Regions from separate parts of the Mesorhizobium kowhaii genome, predicted to be linked through region 1. Evidence: riboswitches for the same ligand, from Rfam matches in the RefSeq annotation. Region 1 holds a riboswitch; each other region holds the start of a gene.

Region 1 (5,072 bases):
GGCGCCGGACGCGAAGGCGGTCGCGCTGATGATGGCGGCAGGTTTGAGCGTGGCCAGTGCGGTTTCCACGAACGCCAGGGATGCCGGGTCCTTGAGGCTGGAGACGAAGATGGGGACAGGGGTAATGCCGCGCTGCCTGAGCGCGTCAAAAAGGGCGTCGATCGGCGCGACATCGGCGGCCAGCAGCATCGAGCGGTAGAACAGGATGGGGATGACGGGGGCGCGGACAAAAGCACTCAGATCATCGATGACGCCGCGGCCCGGCTCGTAAAACCCCGCCTTCGGTACGGCGACCGGCATCGAAATTGTTGCTTCGGATCCCGCCAGCCGCGCCAGCTTCTGCACCAGCGCGCTCATATTGGCCGGGCCGCCCTCGCGAAAATAGTCGAGCAGAGCGTCGAGCTCCTCGCGGGGCAGTGTCGAGGCTTCGATCAGGCGCAGATCCTCGTCGCGGCATTCGCCGGGCAGCAACGCCAGTTTTATGCCGCGTGCGCGGGCGGTCGAGGCAAGCTGGTCGCAGCCGTAGCGCCACCAGTCGTAGCCGCCGAGGATGCGCACGAGGATGATTTTGGCGTGGCGGGCGACGCTGTCGACCCAGAGGTCGACGGACATGGGATGGCGCAGGTCACGCAAGGCCGCCAGCCGCATGGCGGGCAAGCGGCCGGCATCGGCCTTCCATGCCGCCGCCAGTCCGGCAAGATCGCTGTCGGTGAAAGACAGGGCCACGATATCCGCCGGCGTCTGCCGCAGATCGACCGGCTCGGCGAGGTCGTCGAGCGAGGCGGAGGTCGTGGTGAGGATGTGCATCGCGGCCCGTGGTTTGCGTCAGCCGGCGAGTATACGCTCGATCGCCGGGCGGTTCAGCCCCTTCAGGCCGATGACGACGAGGCGCGAGCGGCGGTCATCCCCGGCCGTCCAGGCGCGGTCATAGTAATGATTGACGCGCGGTCCGACGGCCTGCAGCAAGAGCCGCATCGGCTTGCCGCCGACCTCGACGAAACCTTTCACGCGCAGCACGTTTTCTTCCTCGGCGGCGGTGGCGACGCGCTTTGCCAGCTCATCCGGATTGGCGATCGAGGCAATGTCGATGACGAAGCTGTCGAAGTCGTCATGCTCGTGGTCGAGCTCGTCGTCGTGATGGGTCTTGCGGTTTTCGATGTCGTCCTCGACGGCAAGGCCAAGGCCGAGCAGCACCGACGGATCGACCTTGCCCTGTGACGTTGGCACGATCTTCACGGCGCGAGCGATGTGCTCGTTGATGATGGCGTTGGCACGGGCCGAGCCGGCAGCGTCCATCAGGTCGCTCTTCGACAGGATGATCAGGTCGGCGCAGGCGATCTGGTCCTCGAACACCTCCTCGACCGGGTCGTCGTGATCGAGCGTCGTGTCCTGGGCGCGCTGTGCCTGAAGTGCGTTCATGTCGTTGGCGACACGGCCTTCGGCCAGCGCGGGACCGTCTACCACGGCGATGACGCCATCGACCGTCACGCGGCTCTTCACCGTCGGCCACTGGAAAGCCTGGACCAGTGGCTTGGGCAGCGCGAGGCCGGAGGTCTCGATCAGGATGTGGTCGACCTTCGGCGTCAGCGACAGGATCTGGTCGAGCGCCGGCACGAAATCATCGGCAACGGTGCAGCAGATGCAGCCATTGGCCAGTTCGACGATGTTTTCCTCTGGGCACGTGTCGATGCCGCAGCCCTTCAGGATCTCGCCGTCGATGCCGATGTCGCCGAATTCGTTGACGATGATGGCGATCCGCTTGCCGCCGGCGTTTTCCAGCAGATGGCGGATCAGCGTCGTCTTGCCGGCGCCGAGGAAGCCGGTGACGACGGTGCAGGGGACGCGGGAGACGGAAGCGGTCATGATCAGTCCTTCAGCAGGTCAAGAGGAGGGATGCGGGCCACGAGGCCGCGCTTGAGGCTATCGGGACGGCCGCGCCACGGAATGAGGCCGTCCATCGAAGTGGCGAAGAGTTTTGCGCCAGTGACGAGGTCGGCGCCGCTGGTTGCGGTCAGATCGCCGAAAACGTAGCTCCAGCAGCCATCGCGCAGGATGGCGGCGCTGAGCCGGCGCTTGCAATTGCCGAGGCATTCGACGCTGCGGACATGGATGTCTTCGCCAGAGGCGGCGCGGCGCGTGTCGTCCGCCAGCAGTTCGCCGGCGCGGGGATGGGCATCGGAACCGGTTTCATCGCGGCAGGAGGCACAGACGATGATGGTCACGCCGGCAGGGGCATCGCTCTCGCCGGACGAATTGTCCGCTGTGCCAGCCGAAAAACTGCTGTCGTGGTCCAAGAATCGGGCTCCTTGCCCGGAAACCCGCCGGGCGATCGGAATCTATAGTCGCAGACGGCAGGTCTCCTGGCTCGCGGGTCATCGCCTTGGTGCCGCCTTCCCGGGACCATCCCAGTGGCTTTCGGCCTTGGCTCTTCGCTTACAGTTGCGGGGACAGCCGCGGATTTGAAATCGGAATTTCGCACCGCATTCCCTCTTGGCTCCTCTCGTTGAAGAGAAGAGACCGTCTGGACCGGATTTAGGCTTTTGCAGGCAGCGGTGTCAACGTGGGCTTACGATACGGTCAGGTCGGCCAGCGCCGGACCCAAATCACCGGCCGATGTCACTTCTGTACGTTCAAGGCCAAGCCAGCCCTGCATCTGCTTCAGTTCCTCGAAGAGTTCTGCAGCGGTTTCAGGCGGCGCGCCGGGCTCGGCATAGGCGGCATGGACACGCAGCATCCCGGCTGGCCGGTCGGCCTTGAGGTCGACGCGCGCCACGATCCTGTCACCGAGCAGGAACGGCAGAACGTAGTAGCCATATTGTCGCTTATCGGCCGGCGTGTAGATCTCGATGCGGTAGTGGAAATCGAACAGTCGCTCCGTGCGCGATCGTTCGAAGACGACCGGATCGAACGGCGCCAGCAGGGCGCGGGCCTCGATTTTTCGTGGCAGGCGCGCGTCCTTGTGAAGATAAGCCGGCTTGTCCCAGCCTTCGACGCGCACCGGCAGCAGCTCGCCGAGCTCGACCAGTTCTTCCAGCCGGCCCTTCATGTCGGCGGGGGACAGGCGAAAGTAGTCACGCAGGTCGCCGGCCGTGGCGATACCGTGGGCGCGGGCGGAAATGCGCAGCAACTCGCGGTGCGCGTCCTCGGCGGCGGGCACCGGCAGATCGAGGATCGCCTGCGGCAGCACGCGCTCCGGCAGATCGTAGAACCGCTCGAAACCGCGACGATGAGCGGTGGTGATGCGCCCGGCCCAGAACAGCCATTCGAAGGCATGCTTGGCATGGCTCCAGCCCCACCAGCCGCCCGAACCTTTCTGGCCTTCGAGCGCTGAAGCGGCGATCGGACCGCGATCGACGACCTCGCGGTAGATCTCTTCGATATAGGCGGCGTGCTCGCGGCCCCATTTGGCGAGGCCCAGATACATTTCATCGCCGCGCTCGGCCCGCTGCATGCGCCAGCGCATCAGCGGGTATGTCTCGACCGGCAGGAAGGAGGCCTCGTGCGCCCAGTATTCGAACACCGTGCGCTTGCGCGTGACGGCGGCGTTGTCGAGCAACGTGAGCGGGTAGGGGCCAAGGCGCGAATAGAGCGGCATATAATGAGCGCGCACCACAGCACTGACAGAATCGATCTGCAACAGGCCGGTGCGGGAGAGAACGCGGGCAAAATGGCGGCGGTCGGGCGTAGCGGTGGGGCGGGGATCGAGAAACCCCTGGGCAGCGAGCGCGGTGCGCCGTGCCATGGCAAGCGAGATCTTTTCCTTCATGCGGGTGTCATTCTGAGGGTGATTTGGCGTGGCCCTGATGGGTGATTCCGGCCCATGCTAGCAGGGTTTTGGCGGCAACCATGTCAGGAGACAAAAGTGGAGTAAAAATAGAAGGAAATCAAACAGGAGCGGATCGGACCAGTTTCCTCGGATATGCCGTCCAGCACCGTGTTTTGAACAAGGTTTGACTTGCTTCGCTGGAAGTGCTGCGCTAACCCTCGCCGCGTTGCAGCATAGGCCCTTAAAACGGTTCAGCGGTTAAACTGTCACGCTTCCGCATTAAGGTCCGGTGCTGTAATCAACGTGGATTGGCGCCAACGGAAAGCCGAGCATGAACGCACTTCTAGGTTCATACCTGCCCATCGTCCTGTTCATCGGCGTGGCCCTGGTCGTCGGCCTGGCGCTGCTGGCCGCCCCCTTCCTGGTCGCCTACCGCAATCCCGATCCCGAAAAGCTTTCCGCCTACGAGTGCGGTTTCAACTCGTTCGACGACGCCCGCATGAAATTCGACATCCGCTTCTACCTGGTGTCGATCCTGTTCATCATCTTCGATCTGGAAGTGGCTTTCCTGTTTCCGTGGGCGGTGTCGTTCTCGAAGATCGGCATGCTCGGTTTCTGGTCGATGATGGTCTTTTTGGCGGTGCTGACCATCGGCTTTGCCTATGAATGGAAAAAAGGAGCGCTGGAATGGGATTGAACGACAGTTCCGGAACGCTCGTCGCGCCGAAGCCCAAGGGCCTGATCGATCCCAACACCGGCAGGCCGGTGGGGTCCGACGATCCTTTCTTCCTCGAGATCAACAACGAGCTGGCCGACAAGGGCTTTCTCGTCACCTCGACTGAAGCGCTGATCACCTGGGCGCGCAGCGGTTCGCTGATGTTCATGACCTTCGGCCTCGCCTGTTGCGCGGTCGAGATGATCCACACCTCGATGCCGCGCTATGACTCGGAGAGGTTCGGTGTTGCTCCTCGCGCGTCTCCGCGCCAGTCCGACATCATGATCGTCGCCGGCACCCTGACCAACAAGATGGCGCCTGCGCTGCGCAAGGTCTACGACCAGATGCCGGAGCCGCGCTACGTCATCTCGATGGGCTCCTGCGCCAATGGCGGCGGCTACTACCATTATTCCTATTCGGTGGTGCGTGGCTGCGACCGCATCGTGCCGGTCGACATCTATGTGCCCGGCTGCCCGCCGAGCGCCGAAGCGCTGCTTTATGGCATTCTTCTCTTGCAGAAGAAGATCCGCCGCACCGGCACGATCGAACGGTAAATCCATGACCGCATCCCTGAGCGAACTGTCGACCTAT
Region 2 (5,072 bases), on a different contig from region 1:
GCTGTCATCAAATTCACGTCGCCGGGCTGGATGACCATTTCGGTACCGAGGGAATCGCGATGCCGGATCTTGCCGTCGAACAGGTAGGTCACCGTCGACAGACCAATATGCGGATGCGGACGGACATCGAGTGCCTGGCCGGCCCGCAGGATCGCCGGGCCCATGCGGTCGAAGAAGATGAAAGGCCCGACCAGCCGCCTTTTGGCGGTCGGCAGAGCGCGGCGCACCTGAAAACCGCCAATGTCCTTGGCGTTAGGAATGACCATCAGTTCGATCTGGTCGCTGGCAAAGGCATCGCCGACTTCAGGGTCTTTCCCAGGGAAGAAACTCATGGACTCTCCTTGTCAGTGGCCGTGCCTGCTTGCCGCATCAGGCGAAACGGACCGCCGCCTTCGCCCGCGCCTTGGCCGCCACCTCTTCGCGATTGCGAGGATGCTGATGGGTTTCGAGGGAGCCGAGAAGCTCGCGCGCCGACACCGCAATGGCTTCGACCGCATGGTCGAAGGCGTGCTGGTTCTGCTTCGAAGGTCGCGTCGTTCCGCTCAATTTGCGGACAAACTGAAGTGCTGCGTCGCGCACCTCGTCATGGGTTGCCGGCGGATCAAAATTGAACAGGGTCTTGATGTTTCTGCACATCGTTTCCGAACCTCCTCTTGTCCTGAAGCCGTTTCAATCGAGACGGCTTCTATCCTCGATCATGATCATGTCCAAAAACCGGTGAGGCAAGACCATCGTTCGGCAGCATGCCTCAGTCGGCGTCGAGCGGCTCCGTTCCAACCGGCTTGCCGTCGCGCGACAGCCTGATCTTCTCGACCTTGTCCTCGGCGGCCTTCAGCAGCCGGTCGCAATGTGCCTTCAGCGCCTCGCCGCGCTCATAGATCCTGATCGACTGGTCGAGCGGCACGTCGCCACGCTCCAGATCATCGACGATCTTTTCCAGCGCGTCGAGTGCCTGTTCGAAGCTCATCGCCTTGATATCTTCGTTGGTCTCACCAGCCATCATTCATCCTTTCATCAGTCGCCCGACATGGGCGGCGACCGAAAATGCCAGTCCCTGCAGATCGTAGCCACCCTCGAGCAGGCTGACGAGCCGGTTGCCGCTGTGGCGCGTGGCGCGCTGCATCAGCTGGCCGGTCGCCCAGTCGAAATCATCCTCGGTCAGGTTGATCTCGGCCAGCGGATCGCGATGGTGCGCATCGAAGCCGGCCGAAATGATGATGAGGTCGGGCGCGAAATTGTCGAGTGCCGGCAGGACACGCGACAGGAAGGCATCGCGGAAAACCTCGCTGCCGGTCTGCGGCGCCAACGGCGCGTTGACGATATTGCCGGCGCCGGTTTCGCTCTTTGCCCCGGTGCCGGGATAGAGCGGCATCTGGTGGGTCGAGCAATAGAGCACCGATGGATCGTCCCAGAAAATATCCTGCGTGCCGTTGCCGTGATGCACATCCCAGTCGACGACCGCAACGCGCTCGACGCCATGTTTCCTCTGCGCATAGCGCGCGGCGATCGCCGCCGTGTTGAAGAGGCAGAAACCCATGGCCGTGGTTTTTTCGGCATGGTGGCCGGGCGGCCGGGCGGCGACGAAGACATTGTCGGCGCGGCCAGTGAAAACGTCATCCACGGCTGCATTGGCGGCGCCGATCGCGGTTATCGCCGCTTGCCAGCTCTTCGGGCTGGCGGTGGTGTCGGCGTCGATGCGGGCGATGCCCTCGTCGGGAATGGCGGCGCGGACACGGGCGACGAAATCGGCGGGATGCGCGTAGAGGATCGTGGCCTCATCGCCCTCGGTCGCCTGGACGCGATCGAGCGCGGTAAAAGCTTCATCGTCGAGCACCCGCTCGATGGCGCGCAAGCGATCCGGCCGCTCAGGGTGACCCGGCGGCGTGATGTGCTCAAGGAAGATTGGATGGGTGTAGAGACGAGTGGTCATCTTCCCTATCTAGTGCCCCGACGTCGCGATGGCCATGCGTTGTGGCCTGATGGTTGGGGAAAATCACACATGCGTCCATTGGTGTCGCTGCAGGCATTGGCGTCCTCGGCGCTTCGGCGTAAGGTCGCTGCCACTGCCTGGTGCCCGCCGCAAGCGGGAGAATCGGGAACACGGTTGAACTCCGTGGCGTGCCCAACGCTGTGAGGGGGACCGCGCCGGTAAATGCCACTGTCGATGACGGGAAGGCACCGGACGCGGGTTGATCCCGAGCCAGAAGACCGGCCTGGCAGACATCGTCATCCGCATGGTCAGGCGGATGGCATCTACTGCAATCGCAAGGGGACACGCGATGCCGGAACACATGACCGCTGCTGTTGGCGACGGATTTGACCAGAGCGCGCGCGACGCGGTCTATCGCGCCATGTTCACGCGGCGCGATGTCCGCAGCCATTTCCTGCCAAACGCGCTCGACGTTGAGGTGCTGGCGCGGCTGCTGCTTGCCGCTCACCATGCGCCGTCGGTCGGCTTCATGCAGCCTTGGAATTTCATCGTCATTCGCGATGCCGAGCGACGGGAAAAAGTGCGCGACCTGTTCCTGGCGGCACGTGAGCAGGAATTGCCGGCCATCGCGGAAGACCGGCAGGCGCTCTACCGCAAGCTCAAGCTGGAAGGCATCTGCGAAAGCGCGCTCAACATCTGCATCACGTGCGACCGCCAGCGCTCGAAGGGTTCGCCGCTGGGGCGCTGGCACAATCCGGAGATGGACCTCTACAGCACGGTCTGCGCGGTGCAGAATTTCTGGCTGGCGGCGCGCGCCGAAGGCGTCGGTGTCGGCTGGGTCAGCATCATCGAGGCGCAGGCATTGAAAAGCCTGCTGTCAATTCCCGAGCATGTGACGCCGGTCGCCTATCTCTGCGTCGGCCATGTTTCCGAGTTCGCGCCAAAGCCAGACCTCGAAGCGCATGGCTGGGGCCGCCGCTTGCCGCTGCCGGAGCTGATCATGAGCGAGACCTTTTCCGGGCAAGGTGAAGCGCTGCTCAAATCGACCGTGCAGCGCCTCAATGCCGTTGACGTCGCATCGGCGACCACCGCTGATCAGCGGGTCGCGCCGGCCGTGCCCCAGCGCGAGCCGCCGAAGGAGGCCAGCGCCTTGTCTTTGAGTTCCCTGAACTTCGACGACGCTTCGGCCAGCCGGGCGTCCCAGGCGGGATCTGGCACCTGGCCTTCGACAGTCCTGAAATAGACCTGCATCAGGCAGGCGATGGCGAAGGGTTCGATGAACGCTGCCTTGAAGGCCCAGGCGAAGACGATGGCGAGCACGAAGGCCCAACCGGCAAGTTGCCCGGGCATGAGGAAAAGAATGGCGCCGGCCGGAGCCAGCATCAACAGGAAGATGACGAACGACACGCCCCACATGATGACCGCCAGCCAGACGGCGTTCTTGACCATGATCTCGGCGTTCTGGGCGTAGAGCACGACGCCTTGCCGCGCCGTCTCGAACGGCGAGGCTGAATTGATGCGGATGTTGTAGCCGAGGATGATTTCGTCGACATAGGTCAGCGACAGGCGGATCACCGTGTTGATGAAGGAGACCAGGCCGCCCAAGCCCGGAATCGGCAGGAAGGCGGCGATGCCGCCGATCAGCCCGGTAATGGCGCGGATGGCGCCCTTGACCAGCTGGTCGACGACAAAAAGCATGTTGGCCTCGGCAAAACGCTGGGTCACGATGTCCTTGGCGTAGGCAATCTGGTTCTGGCCGGCGGGAATGTCACGGCCGTCGATCAGATGGACCATGACCGCGATATGGCCGGCCTTGACGACATACAGGATGTATTCGCGGATCCAGTAGACGGCGATCGAGACGACGCCAAAGCCAACCACGCCGCCCCACAAGGCAAAGGACAGCGGTCCGTCGGGATCGGTGGAGATATGGCCGACGCCGTAGCCAACGGAGGCGCCGGTGCCGGTCGCCATGATGTAGGCCAGCGTGATGCCGAAATAGACGATCATGCGAAAGACAATGAAGGGCCAGGTCCGCATCATGATGGACACCGACCTGCCAATATCGAAATCCCACATGCCCCGAATCTCCCGCTCAGAGATGGCGCAGGAGGATGCGCTCAAACCGGTTATTGTCAATCGCGGGCAGTAGCGGGCCAGGCCGCCAATGGGGATTCTAGTTCGGCTGCGGACCCGGCTTTTTGAGCAGACCCTCAAGCAGTTGCTTGAACGCCGTCACCACCTTCTTCGACGTCGCTTCGGGGTCGTTCGAATTGGCGATCCGCTGTGCCGCCTGACTGCTCGCTCCGTTGATCAGCCGCGAGGCGGTCTCGGGGTCGAGGCTGGAGACGATAACCCCCTCCTCCTGCAGCGTCGTCAGGTGGCCGGTCATTGAAGCGATGCACGCATTGGCGTTCGGCCATTGTGCCGGATCTCCCAGCACGGCCGGGCCATCCCGGAACATGATGCGCTGGATTTCCGGCTCCAGCGCCATCTCGATATAGGTCGTGCATTCGTCGACGAAATGCTGCCAGCGGGTCGGCGCTCTCGACGCCACTTCGTTCACGCGCGCCGCCATCTCGCCGTCGATTTCGGCGATGACCGCCTGCAGTAATCCCTTCTTGTCGCCGAAGTGATGATAGAGTGCGCCGCGCGTCAGCCCGGCCGAGGCAGTGAAATCATCCATCGAGGCCTGGGCATAGCCGATCGTACCGAAGGCATGGCGGGCCGCCGCGATCAGCTTGGCGCGGGTCTCGGCGATCATTTCCTTGCGAGGTTTGTGCATGGCTTCTGGACCCATTAACATACGCACCGTATGCCAATTGACATACGTGGCGTATGATCTATCTAACAATCATACGCTTCGTATGTAATTGTCGAATCTTCCTTTGTCGAGGAACCGGACCATGCAAAATCCCTATTCGGAAATCTTTCGCGCCCCCGGCGCCAAGGGCTTTGCAAGCGCAGGCTTCATGGCTCGACTGCCGATTGCGATGGCGCCAATCGGCATCGTGGCGATGCTGTCGCAGACGCGCGGCGAGTACTGGCTGGCCGGCGCCGTTTCCGCGACATTCGCGCTGGCCAACGCTTTCGCGGCGCCGCAGATATCAAGGCTGGTGGACCGCGTTGGCCAGACGCGGAT
Region 3 (5,072 bases), on a different contig from region 1:
TCCGCTTCGAGGATCTGCAGGACCCCTACGGCATCCGCTTCTGGCCGGAATTCAAGGGCCGCGACGGCTGCCGCACGCCGATGGTGTGGGACGGCAGCGCCAGGAATGGCGGCTTCTCCTCGGCCAAGCCCTGGCTGCCGGTGCCGGCCAAGCATCTGTCGCAAGCGGTCAATGTCCAGCAGGGCGACGAGACCTCGCTGCTCGAGCACTACCGGCGCTTCCTCACCTTCCGCCGCGCCCATCCGGCGCTGGCCAAGGGCGACATCACATTCATCGACAGCGAGGGCGACACCGTCGCCTTCACGCGCCGCGCAGGCAACGAGCAGATCGTCTGCGTCTTCAATCTGGGAGCCGGGCCAACCAAGGTTGACCTTGGCAACCGATCGCTGCAACCTTTGCCCGGGCACGGATTTTCGGGGCAGGCGAGCACTGGTTCCATACAGCTCGGCGGCTACGGCGCCTGGTTCGGGCGCATCGACTGAATTTCAAATCACTTGAATTTCAAATTACTGGGAGGAAACCAATGGCCGATGTCACGCTAAGACAAGTGAAGAAGTCCTACGGCAATCTGAACATTCTCCACAGCATCGACCTCGATATAAAGTCGGGCGAGTTCATCGTCTTTGTCGGCCCGTCGGGCTGCGGCAAGTCGACATTGCTGCGGTCGATCGCCGGGCTTGAGGAAATCACCTCCGGCGAACTCAAGATCGCCGGCGAGGTGGTGAACGACGTGCCGCCGTCGAAGCGGGGCATCGCCATGGTGTTCCAGTCCTACGCGCTCTACCCGCATATGACCGTCTACGACAACATGGCGTTCTCGATGAAGATCGGCAAGGAGAACAAGGCCGAGATCGACCGCCGCGTAAAGCAGGCCGCCGAAATCCTGCAGCTGACCAAATATCTCGACCGCCTGCCCAAGGCGATGTCGGGCGGCCAGCGCCAGCGCGTCGCCATCGGCCGCGCCATCGTGCGCAATCCGAAAGTGTTCCTGTTCGACGAGCCGTTGTCGAACCTTGACGCGGCGCTGCGCGTTGCCACCCGCATCGAAATCGCCAAGCTCAAGGAATCGATGCCCAACACGACCATGATCTACGTCACCCATGACCAGGTCGAGGCGATGACGCTGGCCGATCGCATCGTGGTGCTCAAGGAAGGCCATATCGAGCAGGTCGGCACGCCGATGGATCTCTACAAGAAGCCCGGCAACCTGTTCGTCGCCCAGTTCATCGGCTCGCCGGCTATGAACATCCTGCCGGCGACCATCGACAAGACCGGCAACCCGACCGTGGTCAGCCATGTCGGCGGCCGCAAGGCAAGCGTGCCGATCGCGACGCCGGCTTCGGCAAAGGGTGCTGCTTTGAGCTTTGGCGTGCGGCCGGAAGATCTGATCATCGCCAGCGGCGCGGACTATCTTTTCGAGGGAACGGTGGACTATGTCGAGCAGCTCGGCGAGGTCCAGCTTGTCTATGTCGACATCGGCCGCGCCGACCTGCCGCTGGTGACCAAGATGCCAGGCAATGTCGAGGTCAAGCGCGGGGCGACGCTGCGGCTGAGCGCGGACGCCAGCGACCTTCACATCTTCGACGCGGACGGGCACTCCTTCTCGCTCCGTCAGCCGGAAGCAAAGGCGGCCTGAGGTCAGGACATCGGAGGCCGTATAAAAGACAAAGAGCGGCGGGCACAGGCCCGCCGCTCTTGTTTGGAGATCAGCTTCGGTTGTTAGTGGCCGAAGAGGTTCCGGTCGCTGCCCTGAGGGGCGGACTTCTGTACGTCGCCCGACGAATTGAGCAGCTTGCCGACGAAACCACCGGTGTTGCGGATCGAGCCCGTATGCGAGCTGTCAACCGACGTGACCGCGGGCTGATTGGCACCATCGGAGCCAAAGTTGTCGCTGCCGGCGAAAGCGCTACCGGAAAGCGCCAGAACGGCAGCGGTAGCAATAAGGATCTTGTTCATTTTAGTCTCCTGAATTTTTCGAGCCTCTCCAAGGCGGCGGGACAGACCCGCCGTCCGCGGGGAGTTGGCTGTTAGTTGTTGCCGAACAGGTTGCGGTCACTGCCCTGAGCGGGCGTCTGAGCAACCGGTTGCGACGTCTTGGTGGAAGCCGTGTACGAGTGGTCAACCGCGGCTGCAGGCTGTTTGGCGCCGTTCGAACCATAGTTGTCGCTGGCGGCGAAGGCGCTGCCGGAGATGGCCAGAACGGCGGCGGCGGCGATGAGGATCTTGTTCATTTTAGCTCTCCTGAATTTCTGGATTTCACCAGGGCGGCGGAGCGAGGCCGACGCCCTCTGGGAATCGGCTGTTAGTGGCCGAAGAGGTTACGGTCGCTGCCCTGGACAGGCGTCTGAGCAGCCGGTTCCGACTTCTTGACCGAAGCGGTGTAGGAGCTGTCGACAGCGGTGGCTGCCGGGGCGTTCGAACCATAGTGGTCGCTACCGTTAGCGAAGGCGCTGCCGGAAATGGCCAGAACGGCGGCGGCAGTGAGAATGATCTTTTTCATTTTTTGGTACTCCAGTATTTCTTATTTTTGCCGTCCGTCTAGCGGCGTGTCTTGGGATGAAATCGCGTCGTTCGGACAGCCCCGATGTGGGAAAGCCATCCAGCCATTTCCAATCACGAAGTTGTTCCGCGTGGACCAAGAATCTGCCACTTGAAATTGCGCCAGGAGTTTCCACACTCAATGTTTTTCTGATTTATATCAAAGAGTTGTATGAAACCGCCGGCCAGATCACCAACTGTGTCGGAGGCCCAGTGTTCACCCGTCCTGCACGCACCGTCAACAGAAACGAACCGTTCGGTTCGATTTTAGATGCTGCTAATAGTCACTTTTCGAAACCGTTAACCTTTTTTGGCCCCTGGCAAGGGGTCGAACTCGAGGAGATTGCAGCCGGCTATGGCTGCCGAAGAGATAGGATTTCGGCCCGGCAATCGCCAACCTGGGCGTTTCGCACACGTGTCGCGCCGCATGGATACGATGTCGTTTTCATGCCGATGACGCGCCCGCGATCGTGATTAGATCATGTCATCTCAGGTGCCGCTTCGTGACGACGAGGCGGAGAATTGGGAAGCCGGTCAGAATCCGGCGCTGCCCCCGCAACGGTGGTGGAGTTCAAGTCGCAACGGGAGACCACTGGGCAATCGCCTGGGAAGGTGTCGCGATGGTCCGCAAGGACAACTCCAGAGCCCGGAAACCAGCCCGAGATGTTTGAACTCGACTGATCGCGGTGGGCGGTCAAGAGGTGGATAGTGCATGTCCGGCGCATCGCCGGCCTGCGTCCGATCCTTCCTCCGTCACCACCAGTTCAGTCCTTAGATAACGAGGACAGGACATGGATGCTCGCAACGACATGCTGAGGCTCTTGAGTGGGCGCCGGCAAGGCTTTTCGCTGGAACAGCCCTTCTACACCGATCCAGACTATTTCAAGCTCGACATGGAGCTGATCTGGTATCGCGACTGGCTGTTCATCGGCCATGATTGCGAACTGCCGAAGCCGGGCAGCTACATCACGGCACAGATCGGCGACTATCCGGTCGTGCTTGTCCGCGACCAGCAAGGCAAGATCAACGCCTTCCACAATTCCTGCCGCCATCGCGGTAGCCGCGTCTGCAATTCCGACAAGGGCACGGCGGCAAAGCTGGTCTGCCCTTATCACCAATGGACCTATGAGCTGGACGGAAGGCTCTTGTTTGCCAGGCAGATGGCCGACGGTTTCGACAAGAGCCAGTTCGGCTTGAAGCCCGTCGCCTGCGAAAGCGTCGGCGGCTACATTTTCATCTGCCTGGCCAAGGAGCCGGCGGATTTCGCGCCGATGCGGGCGGTGATCGAGCCTTACCTTTTGCCGCACCGGCTGCGTGAGGCCAAGGTGGCGTTCGAATCGACCATTGTCGAGAAGGGTAACTGGAAGCTGGTCTGGGAAAACAACCGCGAGTGCTACCATTGCGCCGGCAATCATCCGGAGCTCTGCAAGACTTTCCCGGAAGCGCCCACGGTGACCGGCGTGCAAGGCGCCGACAGCGACCCGGAAATGCTTGCGCACTGGGCGAAATGCGAAGCGGCCGGCCTGCCGAGCAAATTCCGCATCGATCCGGCCGGACAGTACCGCGCCACCCGCGCGCCGCTGCTGCGCGATGCCGTCAGCTACACGATGACGGGAAAGCGCGCGGTCAAGAAGAACCTATCCGACAGCGTTTCGACCGACCGCATCGGTTCCTTGCTGCTCTATCACTATCCGACGACCTGGAACCACATCCTGGGCGACCACGCCGTCACCTTCCGGGTGCTGCCGATCAGCGCCACGGAGACCGCGGTGACGACCAAATGGCTGGTCCACAAGGATGCGGTCGAGGGCGTCGACTACGATCTCGCCGAGCTTACCCATGTCTGGACCGAGACCAACGATCAGGACCGCCGCATCGTCGAGGAAAATGCCTTCGGCATCCTGTCGCCCGCCTACGAGCCCGGCCCCTATTCGGAGCTGCATGAGGGGGGCGTGATCCAGTTCGTCGAGTGGTACGCGTCGTTCATCGGTCCGCGCCTTGCCGAAGGCGGCCGGCCGGCGCTGCGCAGCGTTGCCTAATGCATGTCGCTCAAAAGTGGCCCCGGTTTCGAGACAACGACATGCATACAAACAAAGACTTAAAGCGCGGCGCATGAATCCGTTTCGACGCGACGCGCTTTAGGGCATGTCGCCCAAAAGTGCCCGGCGGTTTTGGGATCACGGCATGCACCGAACAAAAGGGACAAGAGGATGAATGCGATGACGGACCTTGGCCTCTATCGCCATCTCGACCAGATGACGCCCTGGAACGACAGGCTCCAGGTGCTGGAAGTGATCGGCGTCAGCGACGAAGCGCCTGATGTGAAGACCTTCACCTTCCGCTCCGACAACCAGACCTGGTTCCGCTACAAGCCGGGCCAGTTCGTGACGCTGGAACTGCCGACCGCCGACGGGCCGCTGATGCGCACCTACACGCTGTCGTCTTCGCCATCGCGGCCGTTCTCGATCGCGGTGACGATCAAGGCGCAAGCGGGCAGCATCGGCACACGCTGGATGTTCGACCATCTGACGCCC

Evidence for each region. Region 1 has a riboswitch for cobalamin ahead of ACFFNA_RS01890 (DUF1636 family protein). Riboswitches for the same ligand answer to the same signal wherever they lie in the genome.
Region 2: linked by a shared signal. The riboswitch ahead of bluB (5,6-dimethylbenzimidazole synthase) and the one ahead of ACFFNA_RS01890 (DUF1636 family protein) in region 1 are both predicted to bind cobalamin.
Region 3: linked by a shared signal. The riboswitch ahead of ACFFNA_RS13160 (aromatic ring-hydroxylating oxygenase subunit alpha) and the one ahead of ACFFNA_RS01890 (DUF1636 family protein) in region 1 are both predicted to bind cobalamin.

What each region holds. Positions count from the first base shown of each region.
Region 1 covers NZ_JBHLYT010000002.1:236,633-241,704, reverse strand. The annotation lists gene cobN (cobaltochelatase subunit CobN) at 1-807, opposite strand, end outside; gene cobW (cobalamin biosynthesis protein CobW) at 826-1,863, opposite strand; gene ACFFNA_RS01890 (DUF1636 family protein) at 1,866-2,294, opposite strand; cobalamin riboswitch at 2,334-2,537, opposite strand; gene ACFFNA_RS01885 (winged helix-turn-helix domain-containing protein) at 2,567-3,766, opposite strand; gene ACFFNA_RS01880 (NADH-quinone oxidoreductase subunit A) at 4,098-4,463, shown strand; gene ACFFNA_RS01875 (NuoB/complex I 20 kDa subunit family protein) at 4,454-5,035, shown strand; gene ACFFNA_RS01870 (NADH-quinone oxidoreductase subunit C) at 5,040-5,072, shown strand, end outside.
Region 2 covers NZ_JBHLYT010000053.1:155,315-160,386, forward strand. The annotation lists gene ACFFNA_RS28165 (pirin family protein) at 1-332, opposite strand, end outside; gene ACFFNA_RS28170 (DUF2277 domain-containing protein) at 370-636, opposite strand; gene ACFFNA_RS28175 (exodeoxyribonuclease VII small subunit) at 749-1,000, opposite strand; gene ACFFNA_RS28180 (histone deacetylase family protein) at 1,004-1,930, opposite strand; cobalamin riboswitch at 2,052-2,231, shown strand; partial or broken gene bluB (5,6-dimethylbenzimidazole synthase) at 2,292-2,909, shown strand; gene ACFFNA_RS28190 (hypothetical protein) at 3,026-4,009, opposite strand; gene ACFFNA_RS28195 (TetR/AcrR family transcriptional regulator) at 4,107-4,715, opposite strand; gene ACFFNA_RS28200 (MFS transporter) at 4,837-5,072, shown strand, end outside.
Region 3 covers NZ_JBHLYT010000013.1:215,882-220,953, reverse strand. The annotation lists gene bglA (beta-galactosidase BglA) at 1-482, shown strand, start outside; gene ACFFNA_RS13185 (ABC transporter ATP-binding protein) at 524-1,636, shown strand; gene ACFFNA_RS13180 (DUF680 domain-containing protein) at 1,720-1,956, opposite strand; gene ACFFNA_RS13175 (DUF680 domain-containing protein) at 2,028-2,231, opposite strand; gene ACFFNA_RS13170 (DUF680 domain-containing protein) at 2,303-2,500, opposite strand; gene ACFFNA_RS13165 (hypothetical protein) at 2,557-3,012, shown strand; cobalamin riboswitch at 3,013-3,214, shown strand; gene ACFFNA_RS13160 (aromatic ring-hydroxylating oxygenase subunit alpha) at 3,330-4,577, shown strand; gene ACFFNA_RS13155 (FAD-binding oxidoreductase) at 4,758-5,072, shown strand, end outside.